DNA from 3 places in the Streptomyces sp. NPDC127190 genome. Region 1 is predicted to be linked to each of the others. Evidence: riboswitches for the same ligand, from Rfam matches in the RefSeq annotation. Region 1 holds a riboswitch; each other region holds the start of a gene.

Region 1 (7,212 bases):
TGCCGCTCGGCCCCGAGGAGGCCCAGGCCGAGACCATGCAGTGGCTGCTCAGCGGCGGCAACGCCGGCACCGGCGGCAACGGCTACACCGACGACGTCGGCACCTACACGCTCGACTCCGCGCAGAACGTGCAGACCTTCACCTGGCTCAAGGACGAGCTGGTCGGCCAGGGCCTGACCGGCCCGGTCGCCCCCGGCAAGCTCAACCGCGCGGACGCGTTCGCCGCCTTCGCCGACGGCCAGGTCGGCATGCTCAACGGCCACCCCACGCTGATCCAGCAGGCCGAGAAGAAGGGCGTGAAGTTCGGCATGGTGCCGATGCCGGGCCGGACCGGGAAGTCCCGCGCGGCCATGGGGGTCGCCGACTGGATGATGGCCTTCAAGCAGAACGGCCACGCCACCCAGATAGGCGACTTCCTCAACTTCGTCTACTCCGAGAAGAACGTCCTGGAGTTCTCCCGCGACTACGGCCTGCTGCCGGTCACCGGCTCCGCCTCCAACGCCATGAGCGCGTCGAACTCCCCCTCCGACCAGGCGCTCCACCCCTTCCTGGAGCAGCTGCCGACCTCCGAGCTGTACCCCGTCGGCAAGACCTCCTGGGCGGCGGTCAGCGCCGCCGTGAAGAAGACCATCGGCCAGGCCGTCGCCCCCGGCGGCGACCCCTCCGGCGTCCTCACCCGCCTCCAGGCGGCGGCCACGGCGGCCGACAGCAGCAACGCGAACTGACTGTCGGTACCCGGCGCTACGGTGGCCCCATGGAACTCGGCGACCGCGAACAGGCCATCCTCGCGCTGGAGCGCCGGGGCTTTCCCGGCCCCGGCGCGAAGGAGCGCGCGATCCGGGAAGAGCTGGGCCTCTCCCCGGTCCGCTACTACCAGCTCCTCAACGCCCTCCTGGACGACGAGCGCGCCCTCGCCCACGACCCGGTCACGGTGAACAGACTCCGCAGACTCCGAGACTCCCACCGCACCACCCGCTGACCCCGGGCCTCGCCCCTCGGGCCGCCCGAACCGGCTCACGCTCCTCCCCGCCCCCCACCCGGCCTTCCTCCCTCGTCCTCGCCTTTGTGGCCGACCGAGACGGGTGGTGGGTGGGCGAGGCGGGGTCCGGGGCGGAGCCCCAGGGGGCACTCGGGCGACGGCTCCAGGAGTGACACCGGGCGTCCGTGGATAGGGTCGGGGTATGGACCCCATGCCGATCCCGGACACCCCGGCCGGCCAGGCCGCCCTCGCCGCGCTGCTCGCCAAGCCGGCCACCGCAGTCGTCGGCCTCGACTTCGACGGCACACTGGCCCCCATCGTCGCCGACCCCGAGCAGGCCCGCGCCCACCCCGACGCCGTACCCGCCCTCACCGCCCTCGCCCCCAAGGTCGCCTCGATCGCCGTGATCACCGGCCGCCCGGCCGGGGTCGCGGTCCGCTACGGCGGCTTCGCGGGCGTCCCCGCCCTGGACCACCTCACCGTCCTCGGCCACTACGGCGCCGAACGCTGGGACGCGGCCACCGGCCAGGTCACCGCCCCCGCCCCGCACCCCGGCGTGGCCGCGGTCCGCGCCGAGCTGCCGGGCGTCCTGGAAGCGGTGGGCGCCTGGCACGGCACCTGGATCGAGGAGAAGGGCCGGGCGGTCGCGGTGCACACCCGCCGCGCCGCGGACCCCCAGGCCGCGTTCGAGGCGCTGCGCGGGCCGCTCACCGACCTCGCCACCCGGCACGGCCTGATCGTCGAGCCCGGCCGGCTGGTCCTGGAGCTGCGGCCGCCCGGCATGGACAAGGGCGTCGCCCTCGCCGATCACCTGCGCGCCACCGGCGCCGAGTCCGTCCTCTACGCGGGCGACGACCTCGGCGACCTCCCCGCCTTCGCGGCGGTGGAGAAACTCCGCTCGGACGGCGTACCCGGCCTGCTGGTGTGCAGCGGCAGCACGGAGGTGACCGAGCTGGCCGAGCGCGCCGACCTGGTGGTCGACGGCCCCGAAGGCGTCGTACATCTGTTGCGCACGCTGGCCGCGCGCATGCCCTGACGCGTCAGCGCTTCACGGCGTCCAGCGCGTCCAGCTGGTCCAGGAACCAGCGCGTGGGCGGCAGGGCCGTCGCCGCGGCGGCCAGCCGCTCGCTGCGCTCGGCCCGCACCCCGTCCGGCAGGATCAGCGCCTCGCGCAGCGCCCGCGCCGTGCCGAGCACGTCGTACGGGTTGACCACCAGCGCGTCGGTGCCCAGCTCCTCGTACGCCCCCGCCTCCCGGGACAGCACCAGCGCGCACCCCGCGTCGGAGACCACCGGGATCTCCTTGGCGACCAGGTTCATGCCGTCCCGGATGGGGTTGACCAGGGCCACGTCGGCGAGCCGGTACGCGGCCAGGGAGCGCGCGAAGTCGTCCTTGACGTGCAGCACGACCGGGGTCCAGCCCGGCGTGCCGTAACGGGAGTTGAGGTCGTCCGCGACCCGCCGTACCTCGGCCGTGTAGTCCCGGTAGACCGCGAGGTCCTGCCGGGACGGATACGCGAAGGCGACGTGGACGACGCGCTCGCGCCACTCGGGGTGGTCCTCCAGCAGCTGCCCGTACGCCAGCAGCCCGCGCGCGATGTTCTTGGACAGCTCGGTGCGGTCGACCCGCACGATGGTGCGGCGGCCGGCGCCGATCTCCTCCCGGAGCGCCGCCATCCGTTCCTCGACGTCCGGTTCGTGCGCCCGCTTGCGCAGGAAGTCCGCGTCCGCGCCGAGCCCGTGCACCCCGATCTCCGTGCCGGCCGGCACCCCGCCCGGCAGCACCGCCCGCGCGCAGGCGGCGAACGCGTCCGCCCAGCGGTGGGTCAGGAACGCCACCCGGTCCGCGCCGAGCATGCCGCCGAGCAGCTGCGCGCGGATGTCGTCCGGAAGCAGCGCGAAGTACTCCGGCGGCGCCCACGGCGTGTGCGAGAAGTGACCGATGCGCAGGTCGGGGCGGAGCGCGCGGAGCATGCCCGGCACCAGGCACAGGTGGTAGTCCTGCACCAGCACCGCCGCGCCCTCGGCCGCCTCCTCGGCCAGCGCCTCGGCGAACGCCCGGTTGTAGGCCTCGTACGACGCCCACTGCCGCCGGAACTCCGCGTCGAAGACGGGCTCCAGCGGGGTCTGGTACAGCATGTGGTGGACGAACCAGAGCACCGAGTTGGCGATGCCGTTGTACGCGTCGGCGAACACGGCCGGATCGATGTCGAGCATGCGGACCAGCTGCCCGCCGGTCGCGTCCACCGACAGCCGCCGCCCGTCGTGGGACCGCCGTACCGCCTCGCGGTCCGCGTCGCTCAGCGCGGCGCACACCCACACCGCCTGCGCGCTCGGCCCGATCGCCGACAGCCCGGAGACCAGCCCGCCGCCGCCACGTCTGGCGTCCAGCGAGCCGTCCTCGCGCACCTGATAGGAAACGGGGCCGCGATTGGACGCGACCAGCACCTCAGCACCGTGCGTGGAAGACATACGCCTCAACCTAGCCCGGCCCGGAAACGCTCAAACGTACGGCCCGCCCGGTACGGCCGCCGTATACGACGGCCCCGGCCGTTCACGCCACCTTGCGCTCGGCGTACTCCGCGATCTCCACCATCGGCGGCCGCTCCTCGGTGTCCACCGAGTAGGTGCGCGGTTCGAAGCCGTCCGCGCCCCGCTCGAACTGGGTGAGCGAGGGGCGGACCAGATGGCCGCGGGCGAGGCGGAGCTGGGCGGTGCGGTAGATGGCCGCCGCCATCCGGCCGAGCGCCTGTCCGTCCTGGTGCCGGTGCTTGCGCACCCCCAGGTCCACCTGGGCCAGTGCGTCCAGCCCCACCAGGTGCAGCGAGTCCACCAGCATGCCCAGCTCCACGCCGTACCCGACGGGGAAGGGCAGCTGCTCCAGCAGTGAGCGGCGGGCGGCGTACTCGCCGCCCAGCGGCTGCACGAACCCGGCCAGCTGCGGCCAGTGCATGTTGAGCAGCGGGCGGGCCATCAGTTCGGTGACCCGGCCGCCCTGCCCGGTGGCACCGGCGAGCGGACGGTCGTACATGCCCTTGACGAGGTCCACGTCCGGCTCGGTGAGCAGCGGGCCGACCAGCCCGGTGACGAAGTCGGAGGAGAAGTCCCGCAGGTCCGCGTCGATGAAGCAGACGAGGTCCCCGTGGGTGACCAGGAGGGAGCGCCACAGCACCTCGCCCTTGCCGGGGACGGCCGGGATGCGGGGCAGGATCGCGTCGCGGTGCACGACCCGGGCGCCGGCGGCCGCCGCGACCCTGGAGGTGCCGTCGGTGGAGCCGGAGTCCACGACGACGATCTCGTCGACGAGCGGGACCTGTTCGACGAGGTCGTGCCGGATCACGGCGACGATCTCCCCGACCGTCGCCTCCTCGTTGAGCGCGGGCAGGACGACGCTGATCGTCTGGCCGGTGCGCTGTTTGGCGGCCAGTATCCGGTGGAGCGGGCGATCGGCCACGGACCAGGAGCGGGTGGCCAGCCAGCGCTCGACTTCTTCCAGCACGGTCTGCGGCTCCTCACTGTTCGTGATCACACGAGGTGCGCCGTGTGATCCATCTCGCGGTTCGGACGTCTATCTCAACTGTCCTGGCCTTCGGTTACAGTCTTGAACAACGCCGATGACCATCGCATGTCGGGGTGTCAAGCGGCGTTGACAATCGCATACAGCTCATCCAGAGGGGCAGAGGGAAACGGCCCGATGAAGCCCCGGCAACCCTCCAGTCGGTCTCGTTCTCCATATCGAGGCTCCCGGCTAGGGAAGGTGCCAAATCCGTCTCACGGCGAGATGCGCCGTGAGGAAGATGAGGAGAAAGGGCCTCGCCTCACATGGCTGCGCAGACAGTTGAAACCCCCCTTGACTCCGCCGTCGACCTCGGTCCGGCCTCGGCCCTGAGCTGTCGCGAGTGCGGTCACCGCGTTCCGCTCGGCCCGGTCTTCGCCTGCGAGGAGTGTTTCGGCCCGCTGGAGATCGCCTACGACTTCTCCGGCCACGACCCCGAGGAACTGCGCCGGACGATCGAGTCGGGCCCCGCGAACATCTGGCGGTACGCGCCGCTGCTGCCCGTCCCCGCCGACGTGGCCGACAAGCCGAACCTCAACCCCGGCTGGACCAAGCTCGTCAAGGCGGACAACCTCGCCGGTGAGCTGGGCGTGACCGGCGGTCTGTACGTGAAGGACGACTCCGGCAACCCGACGCACTCCTTCAAGGACCGGGTCGTCGCCCAGGCCCTGGAGGCGGCGCGCGCCTTCGGCTTCACCACCCTGTCCTGCTCCTCGACCGGCAACCTGGCCGGTGCCGTCGGCGCCGCCGCCGCCCGGGCCGGCTTCCGCTCGTGCGTGTTCATCCCGCACGACCTGGAGCAGGGCAAGGTCGTCATGGCCGCGGTCTACGGCGGCGAGCTGGTCGGCATCGAGGGCAACTACGACGATGTGAACCGCTTCTGCTCCGAGCTGATCGGCGACCCGGCCGGCGAGGGCTGGGGCTTCGTCAACGTCAACCTGCGCCCGTACTACGCCGAGGGCTCCAAGACGCTCGCGTACGAGATCTGCGAGCAGCTCGGCTGGCGGCTGCCCGACCAGATCGTGGTACCGATCGCCTCCGGCTCCCAGCTCACCAAGATCGACAAGGGGCTCCAGGAGCTGATCAAGCTCGGCCTGGTCGAGGACCGGCCGTACAAGATCTTCGGCGCCCAGGCGGAGGGCTGCTCCCCGGTGTCGACCGCCTTCAAGGCCGGGCACGACGTCGTACGGCCGCAGAAGCCGAACACGATCGCCAAGTCCCTCGCCATCGGCAACCCGGCCGACGGGCCGTACGTCCTGGACATCGCCCGGCGCACCGGCGGTGCGGTGGAGGACGTCACGGACGAGGAGGTCGTGGACGCCATCAAGCTGCTGGCCCGCACGGAGGGCATCTTCGCGGAGACGGCGGGCGGGGTGACCGTCGGCGTCACCCGCAAGCTGCTCAAGCAGGGCCTGCTGGACCCGGCGAAGACCACGGTCGTGCTGAACACCGGCGACGGCCTGAAGACCCTGGACGCGGTGGCCGGCACCGGCCTGACCGCGACCATCCGCCCCACCCTGGACTCCTTCCGAGAGGCTGGCCTCGCATGAGCGTGACCGTTCGCATCCCCACCATCCTGCGCACCTACACCGGCGGTCAGGCCGAGGTGCCCGCCGAGGGGGCGACCCTCGCCGAGGTCATCGCGGACCTGGAGAAGAACCACACGGGCATCGCCGCCCGCGTCCTGGACGACCAGGGCAAGCTGCGCCGGTTCGTGAACGTGTACGTCAACGACGACGACGTCCGCTTCGAGCAGGGGCTGGAGACGGCCACCCCGGACGGCGCGGGCATCTCCATCATCCCGGCGGTCGCCGGCGGCTGAGCATTAACCCGGTAACCGACGGTAGCCGGGATTACCGAGCGTTTATCGAATGGCCCCTTCCGCGATAGAAGCGGAGGGGGCCATTCAGTGTGATTGAGCGCGATAGAGTTGGGGAACCGGGTTGCGGGCCTACGGGTCGCGGGCCCTGGAATGGTGCCGCCCGCACGACAAGAAGTAGCCAAAGTGTGCGTGTTTTATGCGGCTTTCGTTCCCTTTGTGGAGCCCGACTTGCCCTGAATTCTCCCTGATTCTTGGCACATTCCGGATCGGGTGCGTCCAGATTTCTCGTCCGATTGACCTGTTGCAGACGGCAGTTGGACAGATACATTCAGCCGCGGTCGACGCGTTCCGGCGCACGCCCCCGACCGATTTGGGGGGTGAGGTCTGACCCGGGTCCGCGAAGTGTGGATCTGTGCAAGGGCCAGTAATAGGGGAGTTAGGCATGGCTCAGGGCACCGTCAAGTGGTTCAACGCGGAGAAGGGGTACGGCTTCATCGCGGTCGACGGTGGTGCGGACGTCTTCGTCCACTACAGCGCGATTCAGATGGACGGCTACCGCACCCTGGAAGAGGGCCAGCGGGTCGAGTTCGAGATCTCGCAGGGCCAGAAGGGTCCGCAGGCCGACATGGTTCGCGTCACCGCCTGAACGTAAAGCAAGCGTTCTTCGCCGAAGGGCCCGCACCTCCCGGGGTGCGGGCCCTTCGGCGTGCCTGTGCCTGTGCCTGTGCTTGTGCCTGCGTCTGCGTCTGCGCTTGCGCGCGTGCCCCGGCGGCCGCATGCGCCCGTTCGCCCGGGGCGGAGACTCCCCGCCGGACCGTGGGAGGCGCTTGCACTCGACCATGCCGAGTGCTAATCA
Region 2 (7,212 bases), on a different contig from region 1:
CCCGCCTGCGGTCTCCACCATCCGTCACACCCCTAAGCCGTCCGCTGTACCCGGGGCCGCTCCGCTCAGGAGTCGGCGCCCGGCCTGTCCACGAGTTCCACCTGGTCCACCGCGTTGCACCAACGGCAGCGCACCGACTCGATGGTCTCACTGACCACCTCGCGCTCCTCCACCTTCGGCTCACCCGCCAGGTCGAGGTGCACGTACTCGACCACCTTCGAGGAACGGGTCACGTCGAACCGGGTGAGGTTGCCGCACAGGGTGCAGCGCCAACGCGTCGTGGCGGTCGGCAGGGGAACCGTCATCGTGGCTGTTCGCTTCCTTCTCGGGTCGGTCCGCGCCCGGGGGGCGGACCCGTGTGGCCGTAACCCTACGGCCTGCCGGGGACTCGCCGCCCGTCCGTTCACGGCGGCGAGGCGGTCTATCCCCTTGCGTCCCCTTACGTCATGCTCTGTGTCCATGATCGGCAACTGGAGCACGGCGGGCCGGACCGTGAGGGCGGTCCGGAACACATCGGCACCGATGACCTACACCCTCATCGCCCTGTGCTGTGTGATCTTCGTGCTGGGCCCGGCCTCCGGGCTCACCGGGGCGTACGGCTCCGGGGAGTCCCTGCTCGCCGCGCAGCGCGTGTACTTCCACCGCTGGGGCGTGGTCCCGGCCGAGCTGTTCGAGGGCGTGCCGAGGGCGGCGCTCACCCCGCTCACCGCGCTGTTCGTGCACGGGAGCTGGGTGCATCTGCTCGGCAACATGCTCTTCCTCTTCGTCTTCGGCGCGATGACCGAGGAGCGGATGGGCCGGGTGGAGTACACGCTCTTCTACGTCGGCTGCGGCTACCTGGCCCTGCTCGGTTACGCGGCCGCCAACGCGGCCTCGGAGCAGTCGCTGGTGGGGGCCTCCGGAGCGATCTCGGCGGTCCTCGGCGCCTTCCTCTACCTGTTCCCGCGGGCACGCGTGACCAGTCTTCTGCCGTTCCTCCTCTTCCTGCCGGTACGGTTCCCGGCCTGGGTCGTGCTGCCGTTCTGGGCGGCGCTCCAGTGGCTCTCGGCGGGGCGGGCCGGACAGGGCCCGGGGGTGGCGTATCTGGCGCACCTGGTGGGCTTCGGGCTGGGCTTCGGCTACGCGTGGGTGCGCTACGGCCGTACGGATAGAGTGAAAGCCGCCCCTGCCCAGGCGCCCGAGGGAGAGAAGCAGCCGTGATCACCGCGATCGTCCTGATCAAGACCAGCGTGGACCGGATCCCCGAGATCGCGGAGCAGATCGCTTCGCTGGACTCGGTGAGCGAGGTGTTCTCCGTGACGGGGACGTACGACCTGATCGCGATGGTCAGGGTGCGGGAGCACGAGGACCTCGCCGAGGTGATCCCGGGCCGGATCAGCAAGATCCCCGGCGTGGAGGGCACGGACACGCATGTGGCGTTCCGTACCTACTCCCAGCACGACCTGGAGGCGGCGTTCGCGATCGGCCTCGACTCCTGACCGTCCGGACACCGCCTCATCGGGAGGTACGGCCCCTCACACCGCCGGCACGCAGCGGCCGTCCTCCGTGCGGTACGTCCACTTGGCACCGTCCCTGACCAGTTCCCGGACCGCGCTCACAAAACGGTCGACGTGCTCGTCGGGGGTGCCCGCGCCGAAGCTGACGCGCACGGCGTTGAGGGACTTCTCGCCCGGGGCCGCCTCCGGCGCACCGCACTCGCCCTGGGTCTGCGGGTCGCTGCCCAGCAGCGTGCGGACCAGGGGGTGGGCGCAGAACAGGCCGTCGCGGACGCCGATGCCGTACTCCGCGGAGAGGGCGGCGGCGAAGTGGGAGCTGTTCCAGCCGTCGACCACGAAGGAGATCACCCCGACGCGCGGGGCGTCGTCGCCGAACAGGGAGAGGACCCGCACCTCGGGGATCTCGGCGAGCCCCTCGCGCACCCGGCGGATCAGGTGCTGCTCACGGGCGACCAGGGTGTCCCAGCCGGCCTCGGTGAGCGCCTTGCAGGCCGACGCGATGGAGTAGGCGCCGATGACGTTCGGCGAGCCGGCCTCGTGCCGGGCCGCGCTCTCGTGCCACGCCACCTCCACCCCGCCGTCCGGGCGCCGGGTGACCGTGCGGCTGGCGCCGCCGCCCGCGAGGTACGGCTCGGCCGCGCGCAGCCAGTCCGCGCGGCCGGCCAGGACGCCGGAGCCGAACGGCGCGTACAGCTTGTGTCCGGAGAAGGCGATCCAGTCGACGTCGAGGTCGCGGACGTCCACCGGCTGGTGCGGGACGAGCTGGGCGGCGTCCACGACGATCCGGGCGCCGTGCGCGTGCGCGGCGGCGGCCAGCTCGCGCACCGGCCACAGCTCGCCGGTGACGTTGGAGGCACCGGTCACACAGACCAGGGCCGGGCCGTGGGGCTCGCGGGCGGCGAGCGCCCGCTCCAGGGTCTCGACCGCCTGCCGCGGGGTGCGCGGGGCGTCGAGGTAGGTGACCCGGGTGTCCTGCCAGGGCAGCAGGGAGGCGTGGTGCTCGGTCTCGAAGACGAAGACCTGGCAGCCGGCGGGCAGCGCGCGGGCCAGCAGGTTCAGCGAGTCGGTGGTGGAGCGGGTGAAGACCACCTGGTCGCCGGGGCGGCAGCCGAGGAAGTCGGAGACCGTGCGGCGGGCGTTCTCGAAGAGGTCGGTGGAGAGCTGGGAGAGATAGCCGGCGCCACGGTGGACGCTGCCGTAGTAGGGGGCGTAGGCGGCGACGTCGTCCCAGACGCGCTGCAGGGCGGGGGCGCTGGCCGCGTAGTCGAGGGCCGCGTAGGTGACCTCGCCGCCGGTGACTAGCGGAACGGTGACATCCCGCCCCAGAACCGGCAGAGGGGCACAAACGGACTGGTCGGCGGCAGCGGTGGAGACGGACATGGCGGAACTCCCGTGAGGCGTGTGGGATCACCGCGCGAGCAGAGGTCGCTCAAGCACGGAGAAAGGGGAAAAGGGTGCGCGGAGGCGGGGCTCGGCGGCCCTAACGCATTCGCTTGCTCACGGAAGACTCCTCGACGACCAGGACCCCTGGTCCACGCTTCGACTCAGCGTGCGAGGGGTCCGCGCTTGCCGTAGACCTCGCTGCCTACGACCTGGTCCTCACCCGGGGCACCCCGCCACGGACGGAGGGTTGCCGGACAGCCGGCCGGGGCCTTGTGGCTGTCGCTCATGACCTGGACAGGAACGTAACGGAGCTGATCGCCGCGCCGCAACTCCTGTCCGTATATCGGGACCTCGGCATGCCGGCGAGGCATGCCGAGGCCGTCGGTCGTGCCGTCAGCTCGACTCGGGCATGCCGGACTCCGGGTAGCCGCCGTAGCGCCGCTCGCGGTTGCGGAGGTCCTTCATCGCGGCGTCGAAGTCGGCCCGCGTGACGTCCGGGAACAGCAGCGGGGAGAAGTACAGCTCGGCGTACGGGGACATCAGCGGGAAGAAGGACGACATGCGGACGGCGCCGCCGGTGCGTATGACGAAGTCGACCTGTTCCGGGACGTACGCGTTGCTGGCCAGGATCTCCTCGGTCATGACCGGGATCTTCCCGTTGAGCTTGTTGAAGATCCCGATGACCTCGCGGGAGAGGGACATTCCGAGGATGTAGTGGACCGTGAAGTCCGAGTCGGTGTCCGACGCCTTCCGCATGGTTTCGAGCGATTCGAGGTAGCGGTCCGGCACCAGGTCCAGGGAGCCGGAGTACGCGAAGTTGCAGCTGCCGTGGACGCGCTGGGCCAGGTCGTCGAACGCGTCGAGGAACGTCGTCACCGCGGCCTCGGGGCGGTTGAAGTTCTTCACCGAGGACGTCGTGATGTAGAGGGTCTTGATGCCCTCCTCCCGGGTCCAGCCGATGAACTCTTCGAGCTTGTCCGCCATCGCCTTGTAGCCCTCGTCGAGGGAGACACCGTTTTCGATGGACCAGCGGCGCATGCCGTCGGGCAGAAGCATCAAGTTGGTCACCGTGTTCTCCTTTTGCTGAATGCGCTGGCGCGAACAAGTGCGGGTGTGCGTCGACGGCACGTCCGAGGGGATGCCGACGAGGGAGGAGAGGGTGTCGCCAGAGTGCGCAGGCCTGTTCCGCACCCGTGCTGGGTGCGGTTACCGGTTCGGTCTGCGGATGTGACGGCCGTCGAGAAGGCCGGAATGGGCAGAGCAAGGGCCGGTGAGAATGTTCCGGCGCTTGAAGAGCGGTCGATGCCGCCCGGTGGTGAAGACACGCGCATCACGCGCGGAGTGACATGAAAACGGTGCGGAGCCGAGTCGGCTCAGGTATGGACCGGACGTAATCGACGGTCCGGCGGCGTCGGATTCCTATTCCATGGCTGGGTACAGCTGTCCCTCATCCATGCCCCCGTCATCCCTTCGTTGTCCCCGTTCAGATGCGTGCTCCGGACAAAGCGGAGGCACACACATCACCACGAGGGAATGCACTTGACGCTAGCATATCCACAGACCCGGCCAGGTGATCAAGATCTGACGCCAATTTCCCGCAGTGCGGGGCGACTTGTGCGGCCGCCCCGCCGGGCGGACGTCAGGCGTTGGTGGCCGCGACCCACCGCTCGAGAAGCCGGGCCGCAGCCCCGGAGTCGATCGACTCGGCCGCGCGGTCCATCCCGTCCCGCAGCTGCTCCGCCAGGGACCCCGGGCCCGGCTCCAGGGCGACCAGCGCGGCCGCGGAGTTCAGCAGCACGGCGTCCCGCACGGGTCCCTTCTCGCCGTCCAGCAGCCGCCGCGCGACACCCGCGTTGTAGGTGGCGTCCGCCCCGCGCAGCGCCTCGACGGGCACCAGTTCCAGCCCCACGTCCCGCGGGTCGAAGGCCTCCTCGGTCACCTTGCCGTCGCGTACCACCCACACCCGCGAGGTGGCCGTGGTCGTCAGCTCGTCGAGCCCGTCGTCGCCGCGGAAGACCAGGGACGAGTGGCCGCGGGCGGCGAAGACGCCGGCCATGATCGGGGCCATCCGGGGGTCGGCGACACCGACGGCCTGCGCCTTGACCCGGGCCGGGTTGGCCAGCGGGCCGAGCGCGTTGAAGACGGTGCGGATCCCCAACTGGCCGCGCGCGGCGGCCACATGGCGCAGCGCCGGGTGGAACTTCACCGCGGCGCAGTACGTGATGCCGGCCTCCTCGGCGACCTCGGCCACCCGCTTCGGCGCCAGGTCCAGGTTGACGCCGAGCGCCTCCAGCACATCGGACGCGCCGGAGGCCGAGGAAGCGGCCCGGTTGCCGTGCTTGACGACCTTGGCGCCGGTACCGGCGATGACGATCGAGGACATCGTGGAGATGTTGACGGTCTTGGCGCCGTCCCCGCCCGTTCCGACGATGTCGACGGTGTTCCCGGAGACCTCGATGACGGTGGCGTGCCGGTACAGCGCGTCCACCAGCCCGGTGATCTCCTCCACCGTCTCACCCTTGGCCCGCAGCGCCACCACGAACCCGGCGATCTGCGCGTCCGTGGCCTCGCCGCGCATGATCCGGTCCATCGCCCAGTACGTCGCACCGGCGTCCAGGTCGCGCCCGGACAGCAGGGCGTTCAGCACCTCGGGCCAGGAACGGCCCGCCGCGGTGTCGCCTCCAGCGGGGGTCACAGCGCTCATACGGCCGCTCCTGAGTCGTCGGTTTCAGCCATCCACCACCGCGCGCGCGGGGAGGCTCCCAGCCTATCCAGCCGGGCGGGGCACGGGGGCGCCGGTCTCACAGTGCGACCACTCAAAAGTAAGGAATCTTACGTTTGAACACCGGAACCAATGCATGTTGAACGAAGTCCAGGCCGCTTTTCCTGGCACACCCGGACATCGCGGATATCTTCCCCCCAGAGCGACCGTTACCTTACGGTTACCTAACTGAGATCTGGCCGTGACCGTGATGATCATAGAGTTGCCATCGCTTTTGCGCCACTTGCAAGCACGCTCGACATAAACGCCACTCCAAAGCGTCAACGGGGGACTCGAGGGGGGAACGTGCAGCGCATTCTCTTTTTTCTTTCCGCCACACCTCTCCTGGTTCTCCCGGTCAATGCATGACTAGCACTCCCACCGCGAAGATTGGGAATTTTTGTGGTATCGACTCGCGTTGTCGATGTAGTCAATTTCATGCCGGAAAAAGTGGTTCGAAACAGTGAGCTGCTTTCCGAGGACAGCGACCTGAGTGACCATGCGTTCTTCGCGGGCGTTCACGAACGACGTTTCGCGTGGCCCGAGTACACCTCCGCCCGGCTGGGTACCGCCGCTCTCGAGAAGCTGCTCGAGCGCAATGGCGTGGATCCGGCGACCGTGGATCTCATCATCTGCGCCTCCCAGCTGAACGACGCTTTCTCGCCCGGTGTGGGCACCGCCATTCAGCACGCGGTGGGCGCGACCTCGGCAGCGGTTCTCCAGGTGGACAACGGCTGCTGCTCCTGGGTCTCCTCGATCAACACGGCCAAGGCCTTCATCGACTCGGGCCAGTACCGCACGGTGGCCGTGGTCACGGTCACCAACTTCGTCTCCCGGCTGGAGGAATTCCAGCAGAGCCCGGAATCCCGGGTGCTCGGCGACGGGGCCTCCGCCACCTTGCTGACCGCCGGCGAGGAGCCCACCATTCTCTCCGTGCACGAGCAGTCCTTCGGTGAGAACTGGGGTGCGCTCAAGGTCGAGCCGAGTGCCGTCGACGGAATGGAAATTCCCTATTGGGCGCACGGTTCCGGCGCCCTGACGGTAAACTTCGACCAGAAGATGCTGGCGCGGCTCTACACCGTCACCATGGAGCAGCTCCCGCGGGCCGTCGAGACCGCCCTGGAGAAGGCCGGCGTACGGAACGAGGACATCGCCCGCCTCATCACCCACCAGCCGAACGAGAAGTACGTCGCGGAGTGGCGCAAGCGCTGCGGCTTCGACGACTCCCGTGCGCACGACACCCTGGGCATCTACGGCAACCTGTTCCAGGGCTCCCTTCCGGTGACCTTCGCCGACGCCCTGGAGAAGAAGCTGATCTCCCCCGGAGACCTCGTGGCGTTCGGCACGTTCTCCCATGGCGGCGAGCTCGTCGCGTCCATGGTCTGGCGCTGGAACTGAGCCGTCCCGGCCGTCCGGACAGCCCCTCATCGACCATCACCGCATGCCCGGCACCGCCGGCATGTCCGGCATCACCGCATGTCCTGCACCACCTGTATGTGTGTTCACCATTGCTTCATTCAGGAGGAAACATGGCCAACCGCGTCCCCGACGAGTCGGGCCTCGCGCAGAACT
Region 3 (7,212 bases), on a different contig from region 1:
AGTACTTGACGGTGAGCTTCTTGCCCTCCTTGGCGAGCTTCGCCTTCCACTCCAGGAGGATCTTCTCCTGGTTGGTCCCCGCGCTCACGGAGACGGTCTTGCCGGCGAGGTTCTCGTAGGTGCCGCCGAAGTTCCAGGTGCTCTTCTTCGGCACGGTGAAGGCGAGGTTGTCCTGCCGGTAGGAGGCGAACTCGTACTTCTTCTTGCGTTCTTCGGTGTCGGTGACGTTGGAGAAGGCCACGTCGACCTTGCCGCTGTCGATGCCGACGAAGAGGTTCTCCCACGTGGAGTTCTTCACCTCGGGCTTGAGGCCGAGGACCGCGGCGACCAGGCGGCCGAAGTCGGGCTCCGCGCCGGTGAGGGTCTTCTGGTCGCTGCCCACGTAGGCGAGCGGCGGGAAGCCGGCGGGCAGGGCGCCGATGCCGATCTCCAGCTTGCCGCTCTTCCTGAGGGCGGCGGGCAGTTCGGCGCTGATGGACTTGACCTCGGAGACCTTGATGGTGGTCTGCTGGGCGGCGCCGTTGGAGGCCTGGCCGATGACGACCTCGCCGGACCGGGCGGCGGTGTCGGTGGTGGCCGCGTCGCTGTTGCCACCGCAGGCGGCGAGCCCGGTGGCCAGGGAGGCGACGGCGGTCGCCGCGGTGATGCCGCGTATCAGGCTGCGTCGGGTGACATGGGTGCGCATGGCCGTTCCTTGTCGCTCAGGGGCGGTGATGAGGGTGGTGGCGTGGGGGGAGGTCGTGGGGGCGGCGGGTCACAGGACCTTGCTGAGGAAGTCCCTGGTCCGCTCGTGCCGTGGTGTGTCGAGGACCTCGGAGGGCGGCCCCTGCTCGACGATCTTGCCGCCGTCGATGAAGACGACCCGGTCGGCGATCTCGCGGGCGAAGCCGATCTCGTGGGTGACGATGACGAGGGTGGTGCCGCTGGAGGCCAGGTCCCGGATGACGGCGAGGACTTCGCCGACCAGTTCGGGGTCCAGGGCGGAGGTGGGCTCGTCGAAGAGGATGACGCCGGGGCGCAGCGCCAGGGCGCGGGCGATGGCGACGCGCTGCTGCTGGCCGCCGGAGAGCTGGCGCGGGTAGGCGCCGGTCTTGTCGGCGAGGCCGACCCGGCCGAGGAGGTCGCGGGCCAGTTCCTGGGCTTCGGCCCTGCCGAGCCGGCCGGTGGCGACGGGGGCCGCGGCCACGTTGTCCAGGACGGTCAGGTGCGGGAAGAGGTTGAAGTTCTGGAAGACGAACCCGATCCGTCCGCGCTGGGTGAGGATGGCCCGCTCGCTCAGCTCCTTGAGCCGGTCGCCCTGCCGCTTCACGCCGATCAGCTCGCCGTTGATGCTGACGTGGCCGATCTCGGGCTTCTCCAGGTGGTTGATGACCCGCAGCAGGGTGGACTTGCCGGAGCCGGAGGGGCCGAGGATCACGGTGACCTCCCCCGGACGGACCGTCAGGTCGACGCCGTCCAGGACGCGGTGGGTCCCGTACCACTTGTGCACGTCGTGGACCTCGACGGTGGCGGCTTCGACGTCCGCCAGGGTGTCGGCGGTCTTGGCGGTCATACGGCGGCCTCCCGGCGGATGCGGGCCCGCAGCTCGGTGAGACCGGTGCGGAGCTTCTGGAGGGGCGTGGGCGGCAGGCTGCGGGTGGCGCCGCGGGCGTAGTACCGCTCGACGTAGAACTGGATGACGGAGACGACGCTGGTCAGGATCAGGTACCAGGCGGTGACGACCAGCAGCAGCGGCACGATGTCGCCGGGGTAGGTGGAGCCCATGGTCTGCGCGGAGCCGAACAGGTCCAGCAGGGAGACGTAGAAGACCAGCGAGGTGCCCTTGATCAGGCCGATGAGCTGGTTGACGTAGTTGGGGATGATGGAGCGCAGCGCCTGCGGAAGGACGACTCTGCGGAACTGGTAGCCCTTGGGCAGGCCGAGGGCGGCGGCCGCCTCGTGCTGGCCCTGGTCGACGGAGAGGATGCCGCCGCGCACCACCTCGGCCGCGTAGGCGGCCTCGTTGAGGCTGAGGCCGACGACGGCGACGACCATGTCGGTGGCGAGCTTCGACTCGTCGAAGGAGAAGAAGGCCGGCCCGAAGGGGATGCCGACGCTCAACGTCTTGTACAGGGCGCTGAAGTTGTAGAGGAAGATCAGGACCACGATGAGCGGGATGGAGCGGAACGCCCAGACGTAGGTCCAGCTGACCGCGCGCAGCACCGGGCTCTTCGACAGCCGGGCCAGGGCGAGCAGGACACCGCCGACGAGGCCCAGCACGGCGCTGTAGGCGGTGACTTCGAGGGTGATGAGCAGGCCGTCGAGGATGGTCGGCCGCAGGAACCAGTAGCTCCAGCGGTCCCACTGGTAGAAGGGGTTGGTCACCAGCCCGTGTGCGAACTGGGCGACCAGGACCAGGACGACCGCGGTGGCGATCCAGCGTCCCGGCCGGCGCAACGGCAGCACGCGCTGGGCGGTGAGGGCCTTGGGCGGTTCGGTGGCGGTAGGCGCCTCGGGCAACGTGACGGTGGCGCCAGGGGGTTCGCTCATGGTGGGCTCCGGCTGGGTGGGAACACCCCGGCACCACGCCGGTGTGCGGGGACGCACGGGTCGGCGGGAGACCGGGAGTGGGAAGGGCGACGGCACACCGCGCGGGCGGTGTCGGTCAGGGAGTGCGGGGGCTGGGGGGAGGTGTCAGCCCCGACAGCGGGCACGGCCCGGTGCGGTACACAGTGCGCTGTTGACGCGGAGCAGATCGACGGCGCGGTCGGCGACGAGCAGACTCGTGTACGTCCGTACGCAGCCCGGGGAACGGCGTGCGGCCGTTCTGGGAGCTGCGTACATGGCGTCACCGTCACTGTTCCGGCCCTGTGGGCCTCGCGCTTACCGATGTGTCATCGGCCGGGTCGTCACCTGGGGCACCCCACCGCGGTGCGAGGGTTGCCGGTCAGCCAGCCAGGGCTTGTCGCTGACACTCGTGACCGTTCTGGGCCGTAGTTAAGACAATGGCCCGAACGTATGTCAACGCCCTTCCACCAGGTGGAACGGCTAACGGGCCGAGTGTGCCGCCCAGTCGAGGATCTGGACGGCCGATCCGGCGGCCTCCAGCCCGCGGCACCGGGCGTGGTGGCGGCGGTCGATCCCGTCGAGGTCGAGATGGGCACCGAAGGCCGGGTGGGCGGTCACACGGCGGGCGTAGGACCACAGCGCCGGGTGGCCGGCGATGCGCTGGACCGCGGCGGCGTCGAGATGGTGCCGGTGCACGGTGTCGAGCCGGACCAGGGCGACCCACAACTCGACGTCGGCCGCGGTGACTTCGTCGCGGATCAGGTAGGGGCGGCCGACCAGCCAGCGGTCCAGGGCGCCGAGTGTCTCCAGCAGTGTGGCCAGTGCCATGTCACGTTCCGCCGCGTCCGCTCCCACGGCTCCGGCCCGCTGCGCCGCCCCCTCGATTCCCTCCCTGCACATCTGCTCCACGGCCTCGATCTCCGACTCCGCGCCGCACGGGTAGAGCGAGGGGGCGCAGGTGTCGAAGCGGTGGGCGAGGTCGCGCATGATGTCCCGGTCGTGGGTGCTGACGATCCGCCCGGACCAGCCGTCACTGAGCACCGGCGCCGCGGCCGGACCGGAGTAGCGGTGCGCGCTCGCCTCGTACAGCGGACGCAGGGCCGAGTAGCCGCCCTCGGGACAGTCGGGGACGGCGGGCAGGAAGGTGACCGGACAGATGTCGTCCAGGCCGAGCAGGGTGTGGGTGACGGCGATGCGCAGGCCGTCGGGACACGCGGTCGACAGATGGAGCCGGTAGCGGCCTGGCACCGGGTAGTGGCCGCTGCGTGCGTCCCTGCCGATGCGGCCGAGGAAGGCGGGCGCGGGGCGGACGGAAACGTGGGCGGCCGGCGTGGTGACGGTCATGACTCTCCCCGAAAGCGGGCGCGGACGTCCGCGCGGCGGATGCGACATCGGGCCGGGCCCCGTGGCCGGATCCCCCTCCTTCGCCCGGAGGGCGGGCCCGGCACTCGGTGCCGGGCCCGCTGGGGCTACGGGGATGCGACGACGGAAACCTGAGCGGGGCTCACCTGGGCACGCCGAACGGCACGATGTGCCGTGGGGGGGCGTCGGCGTGGTAGCTGCGCAGGTCAGCCCATGCGGCCGAGCGCGCTGCACACGCGGAGCAGGTCGATGTGACGTCGGGAAGTCAGCAGAGGCGAACGGCTCACTCGGACGGTGACCGGAGCAAGGCGCCTCATGTTTCCCTACCTGTTCGCTAGGATTCCTTACCGAGTGTCGATGCACCGGCCACGGACGTCAAGGGGTCCGTCCCGCATGGCGGACATCCCGATGGACGGCGGCACGCCCGCCGTGGCCGCCCGGTCGGGTGCGGTCGCTCCGGGAGGGGGTCAGGCGTGGGCACTCGCCGGTGCGCTCATGAGGTGACCTTGAGCTTGGAGCTGTCGTAACCGGCGGGGAGAAGGTTGTCGGTGATCAACTCGACGTCGACCTTCTTGGTGATCTGGCCCGCGTCCAGGAAGGCGTCGGCGAGATGCTGCTCCAGTGCGATGTCCGGCTGCTCCACCGGGGTGACCCGGTTCGAGTAGGCGGCCAGGGAGGCCTTGGCGTCGGCGAGCGGGATGCCCTGCTCCTTCGCCAGCGCCTGCGCGTACTTCTCCGGGTTCTTGACGCCCCAGGCGAACTCCCGCGACAGCCTCTTCAGGACGTCCGTGAGGGCCGCACGCTTGGCCTCGTCCTTCAGCGAGGAGTCACTGGCGACGTAGTAGCTGCTCGTCTGGTCGATCGGCGGGAGCCCCTTCACCAGGATCCGGGCACCGTTCTTGACCGCGATCGCGGACTGCGGGTTCCAGATCGACCAGGCGTCCACCTTGCCGGTGTTGAACGCGGTCGCGCCGGCCGCCGGGTCGAGGAAGACCAGCTTCACGTCCTTGGGGGTGAGACCGACGCTCTTCAGGGCGTTGAGGGCCAGACCGTGGGCCGAACTGCCTTGCGGGACGGCGATCTTCTTGCCCTTGAGGTCCGCGGCCGTCCTCAGCTCGGAGCCCTTGGGCACGATGATGTTCTCCACCGCCTGGTCGGGCGTGAGCGAGCGGTTCACGGCGACGATCTTGAAGCCGTACTCCTTCGCGGCACCGGTGATCGGCGGTACGTCGCCGACGCTGCCGAGGTCGATGTCGCCGGAGGCGGCGGCCTGGATGAGCGGCGGGCCGTAGGTGAAGCGGGCGAACTTCACCTTGTAGGGGGCGTTGTCGAACACGCCGGTGACCTTGGCCAGTTCCTGGCTGCCGTCACCGCCGTTGTCGCCGATGGTGAAGGTGTACTTGCTCCACTCGGGGTGCTTGGCATCGCGTGCGTCGGCGGCGTTGCTCAGCGGCGCGGGCGTGTCCGACGACGGCGATCCGCACGCGACGAGGGTGCCCGCCAGGGTGAGCGAGCCGAGGATGGCGATGAGTCCGGTGGTTCTTCTGCGCATGGTCGTCGTTCTTTCTGTGCCGGGTGAGGGTGTTCGCTGAGGTCAGTGGCGGCCGGCGAGGCCGAGGTCTTCCAGGAGCCGGGCGCGGAGCTCCTCGCGGGCGACGCTCGCTTCGCGGTCGGCGGCGGGGAGCCGGACCTCGTGCGAGGTGCCGATGCGGCCGTTGCTCATGACGACGATGCGGTCCGCCAGGGCGATGGCCTCGTCGACGTCGTGGGTGACGAGCAGCATGGCGGCCTGGTGCCTGGTGCGCAGCGCGCGGACGAGGTCGTGCATGCGCAGCCTGGTGATGGCGTCGAGCGCCGCGAACGGTTCGTCGAGCAGGACGAGTTCGGGCTCCGAGACCAATGCCCGGGCGAGGGAGACCCGCCCGGCCTCGCCGCCGGAGAGTTCCTTCGGCCACGCCTTCTCGCGGCCCGCGAGTCCGACCTCGGCGAGCACGTCGCGGGCCCGCTGTTCGGCGTCGGGCCCGTGCAGGCCGAGCGTGACGTTGCGCAGCACCCGCTGCCACGGCAGCAGCCGGTCGGCCTGGAAGACGATCGCGCGCCGGGCCGGGACCTCCACCCGCCCGCCGTCGGGCCGGTCGAGTCCGGCGAGCAGACGCAGCAGGGTGCTCTTGCCGCAGCCCGAGGGGCCGAGCAGGATCACCAACTCCCCGTCGGCGATGGTGAGATCGAGGCCGTCGAGCACCGTCCGGTCGCCGAAGCGGCGGACCACCTGCTCGACGACGACTCCGGTCCGCCGGCGGAACTCCGTTGCGGTCGTGCTGCTCATGACGCCTCATAACCGGGGCGCCACCGCAGCAGCACCCGCTCCAGAGCCCGTACGAACTGGTCGGCGAGCAGTCCGAGGAGCGAGTAGATCACCAGCCCCACGAAGACCTGGTTGGTCTGCAAATACGTCTGTCCCTGGGTGATGAGGAAGCCGAGTCCCTGGTCGGCGTTGACCGTCTCCGCCGCGACGAGGCCCAGGACGCTGTACGCGAGGGAGAACCGCAGGCCGACCAGGAACCCCGGCAGGGCGCCGGGCACCAGCACCCGCGTCACCAGGCGCCAGGTGCCCGCTCCCGTCGTGCGTGCCATCTCGATGAGCCGCTGGTCGACGCCCCGGATGGCGGCGAACAGGTTGAGGTACATCGGCACGCCGGCGCCGAAGGAGATCAGCAGCACCTTGGTGAGTTCGTCGATGCCGAACCACACGATCATCAGCGGCAGCACGGCGAGGAGGGGGATCGTGTTGAGCACCTGCACGAGCCCGTTGAACAGGTACTCGCCGCTGCGCAGCAGGCCGCCGAGCACGCCGGTGACGATGCCCGCCGTCAGGCCGATGGCGAGACCGATACCGGCCCGCTGGAGCGAGATGACCAGGTCGGGTCCGAGAACGCCCTGCTGCCACAGGTCGACGGCCGACCGCACGACCGAGGTCGGCGCAGGAGCGTACGTCTTCGACACCACCCCGGCCCGGGCGAGTACCTCCCAGGCGACGAGGACCGCGACCGGGGTCGTGTAGATGCCCAGAGGCCAGCGCAGGCGCTCGCGCAGTCTGCTGAACGGCGTCCGGCGGCGGGCGCCGCGCGGCAGGAACACCTCCCGTGACCGCGCGCTCGTCGCCCCGGCGGCCGGGCGCTCGGTGGCGGCCGGCGCCTTCAGGCCCAGCTCGGTCATGCCGCCACCGCCAGCACACCGCTGTAGTGCGAGGAGTCGCCGACGAGCTGCTCGCTGCGGCGGCCGTCGACACCGGTCGGCACCTCA

Evidence for each region. Region 1 has a riboswitch for S-adenosylmethionine ahead of thrC (threonine synthase). Riboswitches for the same ligand answer to the same signal wherever they lie in the genome.
Region 2: another riboswitch for S-adenosylmethionine. It lies ahead of ACFVIU_RS20225 (aminotransferase class V-fold PLP-dependent enzyme); the one in region 1 lies ahead of thrC (threonine synthase).
Region 3: another riboswitch for S-adenosylmethionine. It lies ahead of ACFVIU_RS32395 (amino acid ABC transporter permease); the one in region 1 lies ahead of thrC (threonine synthase).

The regions. Positions count from the first base shown of each region.
Region 1 is NZ_JBHXVE010000019.1:149,660-156,871, forward strand. It holds gene ACFVIU_RS27115 (extracellular solute-binding protein) at 1-725, shown strand, start outside; gene ACFVIU_RS27120 (DUF3263 domain-containing protein) at 755-979, shown strand; gene otsB (trehalose-phosphatase) at 1,182-2,015, shown strand; gene ACFVIU_RS27130 (trehalose-6-phosphate synthase) at 2,020-3,450, opposite strand; gene ACFVIU_RS27135 (glucosyl-3-phosphoglycerate synthase) at 3,533-4,477, opposite strand; SAM riboswitch class I at 4,640-4,782, shown strand; gene thrC (threonine synthase) at 4,801-6,084, shown strand; gene ACFVIU_RS27145 (MoaD/ThiS family protein) at 6,081-6,356, shown strand; gene ACFVIU_RS27150 (cold-shock protein) at 6,799-7,002, shown strand.
Region 2 is NZ_JBHXVE010000012.1:153,626-160,837, forward strand. It holds gene ACFVIU_RS20205 (NYN domain-containing protein) at 1-21, opposite strand, end outside; gene ACFVIU_RS20210 (hypothetical protein) at 66-305, opposite strand; gene ACFVIU_RS20215 (rhomboid family intramembrane serine protease) at 460-1,200, shown strand; gene ACFVIU_RS20220 (Lrp/AsnC family transcriptional regulator) at 1,197-1,478, shown strand; gene ACFVIU_RS20225 (aminotransferase class V-fold PLP-dependent enzyme) at 1,515-2,876, opposite strand; SAM riboswitch class IV at 3,054-3,170, opposite strand; gene ACFVIU_RS20230 (undecaprenyl diphosphate synthase family protein) at 3,273-3,947, opposite strand; gene trpD (anthranilate phosphoribosyltransferase) at 4,519-5,583, opposite strand; gene ACFVIU_RS20240 (3-oxoacyl-ACP synthase III family protein) at 6,091-7,038, shown strand; gene ACFVIU_RS20245 (hypothetical protein) at 7,170-7,212, shown strand, end outside.
Region 3 is NZ_JBHXVE010000029.1:26,171-33,382, forward strand. It holds gene ACFVIU_RS32385 (ABC transporter substrate-binding protein) at 1-685, opposite strand, end outside; gene ACFVIU_RS32390 (amino acid ABC transporter ATP-binding protein) at 755-1,552, opposite strand; gene ACFVIU_RS32395 (amino acid ABC transporter permease) at 1,549-2,529, opposite strand; SAM riboswitch class IV at 2,854-2,962, opposite strand; gene ACFVIU_RS32400 (glutathione S-transferase C-terminal domain-containing protein) at 3,028-3,891, opposite strand; gene ACFVIU_RS32405 (putative leader peptide) at 4,116-4,226, opposite strand; gene ACFVIU_RS32410 (aliphatic sulfonate ABC transporter substrate-binding protein) at 4,403-5,461, opposite strand; gene ACFVIU_RS32415 (ABC transporter ATP-binding protein) at 5,504-6,235, opposite strand; gene ACFVIU_RS32420 (ABC transporter permease) at 6,232-7,125, opposite strand; gene ACFVIU_RS32425 (TauD/TfdA dioxygenase family protein) at 7,122-7,212, opposite strand, start outside.